One region of the Mycobacterium spongiae genome, then DNA from elsewhere that is predicted to be linked to it. Evidence: predicted binding sites of a transcription regulator. Region 1 holds the regulator's gene; the other holds the start of a gene.

Region 1 (4,771 bases):
GCGCAAACACGGCGATCTCGACTCGGGCCCGCTGAAGTCGGTCGCGGACAAGCTGATGAACGCATTGACCGGGCTCGGACTGGCGGCCTTTGGGGCCGAGGGTGAGGATTTCGACCCGGTGTTGCACGAAGCCGTGCAGCACGAAGGCGATGGGGGGCAGGGGTCCAGGCCGGTGATCGGCGCCGTCTTACGGCAGGGCTACCAGCTCGGCGAGCATGTGTTGCGGCATGCCTTGGTCGGCGTTGTCGACACCGTTGCCGACGATGCCGCCAGCGCAGGCGGCGTTACAGCCGCTGAATCGGCGGACCAGGCCGGAGACGCCGGCAAAACCGAGCAGGCCGACGCTGGCAATAGCGTCGACCCCACCGGGGAATAGGGAAGTCGAATCGCGGACAACAAAAATGAGATAGAAACTGTTGGAAGGAGGTGACGCGATATGGCCCAGCGTGAGTGGGTCGAAAAGGACTTCTATAAGGAGCTGGGCGTCTCCTCTGACGCCAGTGCCGACGAGATCAAGCGCGCCTATCGCAAATTAGCGCGCGACCTGCATCCCGACGCGAATCCCGACAACGCGGCCGCGGGCGAACGATTCAAGGCGGTCTCCGAGGCGCACAACGTGTTGTCGGACCCTGGCAAACGCAAGGAATACGACGAAACCCGCCGGCTCTTCGCAGGCGGTGGCTTCGGCGGTCGCCGATTCGACAGTGGCGATTTCGGTGGCGGCATGGGCGGCTTCGGTGTGGGTGGCGATGGCGCCGAATTCAACCTCAACGATTTGTTCGACGCCGCGGGCCGTTCCGGCGGCGCCAACATTGGCGACCTGTTCGGCGGTCTATTCGGACGGGGCGGTAGCGCCCGTCCCAGCCGGCCGCGGCGTGGCAACGATCTCGAGACCGAGACCGAGCTGGATTTCGTGGAGGCCGCCAAGGGCGTGGCGATGCCACTGCGGTTAACCAGTCCGGCGCCGTGTACCAACTGCCACGGCAGCGGGGCGCGCCCGGGCACCAGCCCGAAAGTGTGTGCTAGTTGCAACGGTTCGGGTGTGATCAACCGCAACCAGGGCGCTTTCGGCTTTTCCGAACCCTGCACCGACTGTCGGGGCAGCGGCTCGATCATCGAGAACCCTTGCGAGGAGTGCAAGGGCACCGGGGTGACCACTCGCACCCGCACCATCAACGTACGTATCCCGCCCGGCGTCGACGACGGGCAGCGGATCCGGCTGGCTGGACAGGGCGAGGCCGGATTGCGAGGCGCGCCGTCGGGTGATCTCTATGTGACGGTTCATGTGCGGCCGGACAAGGTCTTTGGGCGCGACGGTGACGACCTTACGGTTACCGTCCCGGTAAGTTTCACCGAATTAGCCTTGGGCTCAACGCTTTCGGTGCCGACTCTGGACGGCACGGTGGGTGTTCGGGTACCCAAGGGTACTGCCGACGGCCGTATCCTGCGGGTGCGTGGGCGCGGGGTGCCCAAGCGCAGCGGCGGTAGCGGCGACCTGCTCGTCACCGTGAAAGTTGCTGTGCCGCCAGACCTACACGGCGCCGCCCAGGAGGCGTTGGAGGCCTACGCGGCGGCTGAGCGGTCTAGTGGTTTTGATCCACGGGCCGGATGGGCAGGTAGTCGCTGATGGCCAAGAACTCTCCAAGACAAGACGCCCGGACGTTTTTGATCTCCGTGGCCGCCGAGTTGGCCGGCATGCACGCACAGACGCTGCGTACCTACGATCGGCTCGGTCTGGTCAGCCCGAGCCGGACCGCCGGTGGTGGGCGCCGCTATTCGCAGCACGATGTCGAGCTGCTGCGGCAGGTGCAGCGCCTCTCGCAGGATGAGGGTGTCAACCTCGCCGGCATCAAGCGCATCATCGAGCTGACTAATCAAGTCGAGGCGCTGCAGTCCCGGTTGGATGAGATGGCTGAGGAGCTGCGGGTTTTGCGTGCCAACCAGCGCCGCGAGGTCGCGGTGGTGCCGAAGAGCACAGCGCTGGTTGTCTGGCAACCGCGCCGGTGAGCGAGCGGCGCAGTGGGTGTGCGCCGGTGGGCGAGCGCCTATGGCGTGGAGTTGTCGTTGAAGAAGCCGGACAGTTCCATGCCGAAGTTCCCGACGCCGGAGACAAATGCCTGCGTCGCGATGTCGAGCACGGTTGTGTTGAAGAAACCCGAGATGAAGTTGCCAAAGTTGGCAAAGCCCGATTGCATGGCGCCGAAGTTCTGCATGCCCGAGTTCTCCAGGCCGCCGGCGTTGAGGATGCCCGACGTTTGAGTGAAGACGTTTCCGAGGCCGGATACGGCGCCGGCGGCGTCGTTGAGGAAGCCTGATGCGCCACCGCTTCCGGAGTTGAAGAAGCCCGACGACGGGGTCGTGGTCGAGTTGAAGAATCCGGGGCTTCCCTGCCATCCGAACCCGAAGGTGAACGGGCCGATCGTCCCGCTGTCGAACAGGTCGATGGGCTGCTCGATGGGGAAGTCGATAATAGTCTCGGGGTTGAGCACATTCGGGTCGATGGTGAAGGGCCCGAGGTTGACTGTATCTACCGTTCCAATCGGAATTGTCCCGCTCAGGACGCACCCAACGAACGGGATGTAGACGAAACAGACCGTGATGGACAAATCTAGCGGGATGCTGATTTCGTCGATGGTGATCAGGTCTTGGGTGATGGCGTTGATTGTGCCGGTGATCGGGATTTGGATGTCGGAGGCTATGTCGTAGCCCCAGGGGATTTCGGGAATGGTGGTCTGGTATTCGAACCCGCCGAGGCCTTGGTAGTCGCCGCGCCAGAAGATGCCGTTGCTGTAGTTGCCGGAGATGAAGAACCCGGTGTTGACGTTGCCGGAGTTGCCGATGCCCGTGTTGGAGTTGCCGGTATTGAAGTAGCCGGTGTTGTAGTTGCCGGTGTTGAAGTCGCCGCTGTTGTAGCTACCCGGGTTGAAGCTGCCGGTGTTGGTGTTGCCCACGTTGTACAGGCCGGTGTTGAAATCGCCGGCATTGGCGATGCCGGTGTTGACCATGCCGCTGTTGAAGAAACCCGTGTTCGTGCTGCCGGTGTTGCCGATGCCGGTGTTGTACTCCCCGGAGTTGCCGATGCCCCAGTTACCGGTGCCCGAGTTGAAGAACCCGACGTTGCCGGTGCCGGAGTTGAACAGCCCGATGTTGCCCGAACCGGTGTTCAGGCTGCCGAACCCGGTCAAGGCGTTGCCGCTCAGGCCGATACCGATGTTGCCGTCGCCGGTGTTGCCGAAGCCGATGTTGTTGTCGCCGGTGTTGCCGAAGCCGATGTTGAAGCTGCCGGTGTTGCCGAACCCGACGTTTTGGATCGCCGCGGTCAACGACGGACCCACGTTGCCGAAGCCGAAGTTTCCGGTGCCGATGTTGCCGCTGCCGAAGTTGAAGCTGCCGATGTTGCCGCTGCCGACGTTGGAGCTGCCGAAGTTGCCGTTACCGAAGTTGCCGAGGCCGATGTTGCCGCTGCCGAAGTTGTTGGCGCCGATGTTGGCGCTGCCCAGGTTCCAGAATCCGTCGTTGGCGAACCCGAGGCTGAAGGTCGTCGCGTCGGGGCCGTTTTGGAACCATCCGGCCAGGTTCGTGCCGATGTTGAGCAGCCCGGAAATCGTGGCCGGGGATGCGGTGCCGGTGTTGAACAGACCCGAGATGGTGTTGCCGAGGTTCGCCATCCCGGATTGCAGCGAGCCGAAGTTCTGGAAGCCGGAGTTTCCGATGGTCGCGGTGGCGACGTTGAAGAAGCCCGAATTGTTCCCGAAGTTCTGCAGGCCCGAGGCGTTGCCGATGCCCCAGTTGAGGAAGCCCGACGACAGGCCGGTCGTGGCGTTGAAGAAGCCCGGTTGCGGCACCACATCGATGAGCGGAACGAACGCGGGTCCGCCGAAAGCCCCGCCCAGGACGTTGATGGACGTGTTCGGGCCACCGATGAGAATATCCACCGCCGGCTGCGTGCCGAAACTGATGGTGATCGGGGTCGACGAATCGGTGCCGCCGTGGATGACGATGTCGGGCACCTTGGCAGTGAGCGTGCCGGAGATGATCGCGAAATCGACTTTCCCGGAAGCGGTCCACGCCGGAATGGTGATCGCCGGGATGGAAATGTCGGTGATGTCGGCGGTGATGGGAATGTTGATGGGGACGTCGACGGTCAGGAAGGCCGGGACTTGCTGGGCCTGGATGGTGTAGTTGGCCCAGATCAGGCCCTGGCGGTCGGCGCGCCAGAAGAAGCCGTTGTTTTGGCTGCCGGTGATGTAGCCGCCGGTGCCGAAGTCGCCGGCGTTGGCGATACCGGTGTTGTAGTGACCGGTGTTGTACGAGCCGGTGTTGTAGTCACCCAGGTTGGCCATACCGGTGTTGAAGCTGCCGATGTTGAACATCCCGGTGTTGTAGTCGCCGGGGTTGGCGAAGCCGGTGTTGAAGTTGCCGGCGTTGAACAAGCCCGAGTTCCAGGTGCCGGTGTTGCCGATGCCGGTATTGCCGGTGCCGGAGTTGCCGATACCCCAGTTGCCGGTGCCGGAGTTGCCGATGCCGACGTTGCCGGTGCCCGAGTTGAACAAGCCGATATTGAAACTGCCCGAGTTGGTGCCGCCGATGCCGATCTGGTTGTCGCCGGACAACGCGATACCGAGCCCGCCAGTGGCCATGTTGCCGATACCGATGTTGCCGGTGCCGGAGTTGAAGATGCCGGTGTTGCCGGTGCCGGAGTTGAAGAAGCCGGTGTTGCCGGTGCCGGAGTTGAACAAACCGATGTTGCCCGCCCCCGAGCTCAGCGACC
Region 2 (4,771 bases), 2.2 Mb from region 1:
CATGGCTGCGGGTCGTCAGGGCCCACCAGGATTGCCCGGCCTTCGACAGTTGCCCACTGCCAGCCGTTGCGGAAGGTGACAGCCAGCTGCGGGCGAGCCCGCAGGTTGGCGAGTTTGACCTTGCCATACGTGGTGAAACCCAGGACGTGTTCGCCGCCAGCCGGATGCCGCAACAACCCGACATTGACCAGCGAAGCCTGCACGGTGTGGTCGGCACGGACGGTTGAGACCACCGCCAGGCCGTGTTCGGCCGCTGCGAGCGCCACGGCGTGGTGGAGTGTTGTCATGCTCGGCCCTCAATCCTTGAATGGCGTGCTGAACACGTATCGGCTGGTCGGCACCGTATCGATGTTTTCGTTGGCGCCGAATGCAGTTGTGCTGGCGACCATCCGGCTTATCCGGTCCTGTAGGTCGCTGTCGTCGGCGGCCCCGAAGAAGGCTTTCAGATCGGAAATCGCCTCCATCGGGAACAACTCCTCGACGATGCCCGAGATTCCCGGCAAGTCTGGGGTGAGGGTTCGCACCACCCAGTTCTGGGTATAGCCGAATGTCGCCTGCGTCTCGATGGCCACCGGCGTGTGGTTGAGCTGCCACCGATTCAGCCAGGCCGCCTGGTCCAGGTTGGCAGGCCGGCGCAGCAGCGCGATATTGGCCAGACCCGGTGTGCGTGCCGCTGGTGCGACAACTGGCCCACTGAGCGGGACCGATTCCGTGACCACGTACGCACCGAGCCGATCGCATTGCCGGCTGAGCAGATCAAGAGCCGAGGTGGTTTGCTCGCCGTAACATTGCTGGGTCCATAGGCTCACCACCGCCGCGACGGGCGGGTCCAGTGTTGTCAACGTCATCAGCGAGTCGCGAACCGCGCTGTCTCGGACGTTCACCGACAACCCCGCAATGCCCAGCCCGGCCAAAGCGTCGGCGATTTCACCCCGTTGCAGCGCACACCACTCGTCATCGGGTTCGGGTCGCATCAGCACGGCGATTACCTTCTCCACAAGGCCGAACATACATCCGGCGCGGCAGACAGCCGAGGTGGCGGGCGGGCTATGGGACATCGAGCCGCGCGAGGGTCAAGCGATCCTGCTGGCCGCCGTAATACTTGTCCAGCAGCGCGACGAAGTCCTGGTTCTCGTTGATGGCATGGGCGAAGAGGGTCATCGACGAACACAGCTTGAGGTCGTCGGGCGTGCCGAATATCTCCCTTACTGACCTGCCACTGACCTGATTGACCAACTGGGTGCACTCGTGCAGGCGCGGCCCGAGCAGCTCATGGGACAAGTACGCGCGCGCCTCGTCCAGGGACGAGATGCCGAAGCGGGCCGCCATGAGGCTGCTGCCGAGTCCGCGCAGCTGCGGAAAGACAAACCACATCCAATGACCGCGCTTACGCCCGCCCCGCAGCTCTTGCACCACGCTGGCATAGACCGGGGCTTGCGCCGCGGCGAAGCGGTTGAGGTCGAAGGGATCGCCGCTCGATCGCATCGCACCACCGTTGCACACTGGTTAGATGAATTGATGGCCATCAAACGTCGGGTGCCCAGAGTGCGTGACCTGGCGCCGCTCATTCAGTTCACCAGGCCCCAGCTTGACCGCACCAGACGCCGCCTCGACGCCGCGATGACCATTGATGATCTGCGGCGCATCGCCAAGCGACGCACGCCTAAGGCCGCGTTCGACTACACAGACGGCGCCGCCGAAGACGAGCTGTCCATCCAGCGTGCCCGACAAGCTTTCCGCGATATCGAGTTTCACCCGACGATCCTGCGTGACGTCACCACCGTGGGCACCAGCCGGAATCTGTTGGGGCACCCGGTTGCGCTGCCATTCGGGATCGCGCCGACTGGATTCACCCGGTTGATGCACACCGAGGGTGAGATGGCCGGCGCACGAGCGGCGGCAGCGGCCGGGATCCCGTTCTCGCTGTCCACCTTGGCGACCTGCTCCATCGAAGATGTGGTTGCGGCAGTTCCACAGGGCCGCAAATGGTTTCAGCTATACATGTGGCGCGACCGGGACCGCTCGATGGCGCTGGTGCAACGAGCTGCCCAGGCCGGGTTCGACACCATGCTGGTCACCGTCGATGTTCCCGTTGCCGGTGCGCGGTGGCGCGATGTGCGCAATGGGATGACCATCCCGCCAGCCTTGACGCTACGGACCGTGCTTGACGCAGCGAGCCACCCACACTGGTGGTTTGATCTCCTGACGACCGAGCCGCTGGCATTCGCGTCACTGGATCGTTGGTCGGGCACTGTCGGCGAGTACCTGAACAGCATGTTCGACCCGAGCGTCACCTTCGATGACCTTGGGTGGATCAAGGACCAGTGGCCCGGCAAGCTCGTCGTCAAGGGGATCCAGACACTCGACGACGCATGCGCCGTCGTCGATCGCGGCGTCGATGGCATCGTGTTGTCCAATCACGGAGGCCGCCAACTCGATCGCGCCCCCGTTCCCTTCCACCTGCTGCCCACGGTGGCGCGCGAACTCGGCAAGGACGCTGAGGTTCTGGTGGACACCGGCATCATGTCGGGCGCCGATATCGTGGCGGCGATCGCTCTGGGAGCGCGGTGCACGCTGGTGGGTCGCGCATATCTGTACGGGCTGATGGCCGGCGGTGAGGCCGGCGTACGGCGCGCGATCGACATCTTGAAGGCGGGGGTGATCCGGACCATGCGGCTGCTCGGCGTGACGTGCCTCGAGGAGCTTTCACCCACTCACGTGACGCAATTGCGACGGCTGGGACCCATTCAGCCGCCAGCGTGACGACAGCGTCAGGCTCGCCGTCCTGTGGGACTGCGACGTTACGCTCGCGGCGAAACCGCGCCCGGAACAAACCAGCCGCGAGTTCGGTTGAGTCCAGCGAACTTAGCTGTAGGAGGGCTGATGGCTGAATCCACCTCACTGCCAGTGCTGTTTGTCACCGACAACATCGTTCTGCCCGGAATGGTGGTGCCGATCGCTCTGGACGAGGCCGCGCGGGCGGCGATCGACGCCGCGCAGGCGAGCGACTCCGGACAGCTGCTGATTGCCCCTCGCCTGGAGGACCGCTATCCGTCCCACGGTGTGGTGGCGAAGATCCTGCAGATCGGGCGCATTGCCGGCGGCGGTACCGCGGCCGTCGTGCGCGGTGAGCGCAGGGCGCAGATCGGAGTGGGAGCCAACGGGCCGGGCGCAGCCTTGTGGGTGGAGGTGACCGAGGTGCCTCCCGCGGAGGTGACCGTCGAGGTCAAGGCGCTGGCAAGCGAATACAAGAAGCTGCTGCTGGCCATGCTGCAACGGCGCGAGGCCTGGCAGATCGTCGACTATGTCAATAGCTTGACCGATCCCTCGGCGCTGGCCGATACCTCGGGGTACGCGTCCTACCTCACCGATCAGCAGAAGCGACAGCTGCTGGAGACCACGGATGTCGGTGAGCGGCTGCGCGTGCTCATCGACTGGACCGGCGAGCATTTGGCCGAGGTTGAGGTCACCGACAAGATCGCCGAGGACGTGCGAGACGGCATGGAGAAGACGCAGAAGGAATTTCTGCTCCGCCAACAGCTGGCGGCCATCCGCAAGGAGTTGGGCGAGGGCGAACCCGACGGCTCTGATGACTACCGCGCTCGCGTCGAATCCGCCGACCTGCCCGAGAAGGTCCAGGAGGCGGCGCTGCGCGAGGTCGGCAAGCTGGAACGGGCCAGCGATCAAAGCCCGGAGAGCGGCTGGATCCGGACTTGGCTGGACACCGTGCTCGACCTGCCCTGGAACGTACGGACCGAGGATTCTACGGATCTGGTTGCAGCGCGGGCGATCCTGGACGCCGACCACCACGGACTCGACGATGTCAAGGACCGCATCGTTGAATACCTGGCGGTGCGCACCAGGCGTGCGCGGCGCGGGCTACAGGTCGTTGGCGGTCGCGGCTCGGGTGCCGTGATGGCCCTGGCTGGTCCCCCCGGGGTGGGCAAGACCTCGTTGGGCGAGAGTGTGGCTCGGGCGCTGGGACGCACCTTCGTGCGGGTTTCACTTGGCGGTGTACGCGACGAAGCCGAGATCCGGGGACACCGGCGCACCTACGTCGGCGCATTGCCGGGCCGGATCGTGCGCGCGATCGGCGAAGCAGGTGCAATGAATCCCGTTGTACTGCTTGACGAAATCGACAAGGTCGGGTCCGACTATCGCGGCGACCCGAGCGCGGCGCTGCTGGAGGTGCTTGACCCCGCACAGAACCACACGTTCCGCGACCACTACCTGGATTTGGACCTAGACCTCTCCGATGTGGTGTTTCTGGCTACCGCCAACGTCATCGAGAACATTCCCTCGGCGTTACTGGACCGGATGGAGCTGGTGCAGCTTGATGGCTACACCGAAGACGACAAGGTCGCCATCGCACGCGACTACCTACTGCCCCGGCAACGGCAGCGGGCGGCGCTAAGCGACGACGAGGTCACCGTCACCGACGCGGCCCTACGCAAGATCGCTGCGGATTACACCCGGGAGCCGGGTGTGCGGCAGTTCGAAAGGTTGTTGGCCAAGGCGCTGCGCAAGGTGACCACCAAGCTCGCCGAGGATCCAGTGCCGACGACTCCCACGATCATTGATGAGACCGATCTGGTTGGTTATCTTGGTCGCCCTCGGTTCACGGCTGAGTCGGCCGAACGTACGGCGGTGCCCGGCGTTGCCACTGGTCTTGCCGTGACCGGGCTGGGGGGCGATGTGCTCTACATCGAAGTCGGTTCAGCTGGATCAGACGGGCCAGGCGATGGGTCCTTGCAATTGACCGGGCAGCTGG

The links. The regulator HspR, encoded in region 1, represses chaperone genes until heat shock. The targets are predictions, from matches to a motif close to ANNTGAGTNNNNNNNACTCANNT.
Region 2: lon (endopeptidase La) is a predicted target of HspR. The motif match lies at 2,849-2,871, and genes of this name have one in related genera.

What each region holds. Positions count from the first base shown of each region.
Region 1 is NZ_CP046600.1:635,180-639,950, forward strand. It holds gene grpE (nucleotide exchange factor GrpE) at 1-376, shown strand, start outside; gene dnaJ (molecular chaperone DnaJ) at 437-1,627, shown strand; gene F6B93_RS02495 (heat shock protein transcriptional repressor HspR) at 1,627-2,007, shown strand; gene F6B93_RS02500 (PPE family protein) at 2,046-4,771, opposite strand, start outside.
Region 2 is NZ_CP046600.1:2,811,210-2,815,980, reverse strand. It holds gene F6B93_RS11435 (TIGR03618 family F420-dependent PPOX class oxidoreductase) at 1-287, opposite strand, end outside; gene F6B93_RS11430 (EthD domain-containing protein) at 297-998, opposite strand; gene F6B93_RS11425 (DUF1810 domain-containing protein) at 1,048-1,485, opposite strand; gene F6B93_RS11420 (alpha-hydroxy acid oxidase) at 1,519-2,763, shown strand; gene lon (endopeptidase La) at 2,884-4,771, shown strand, end outside.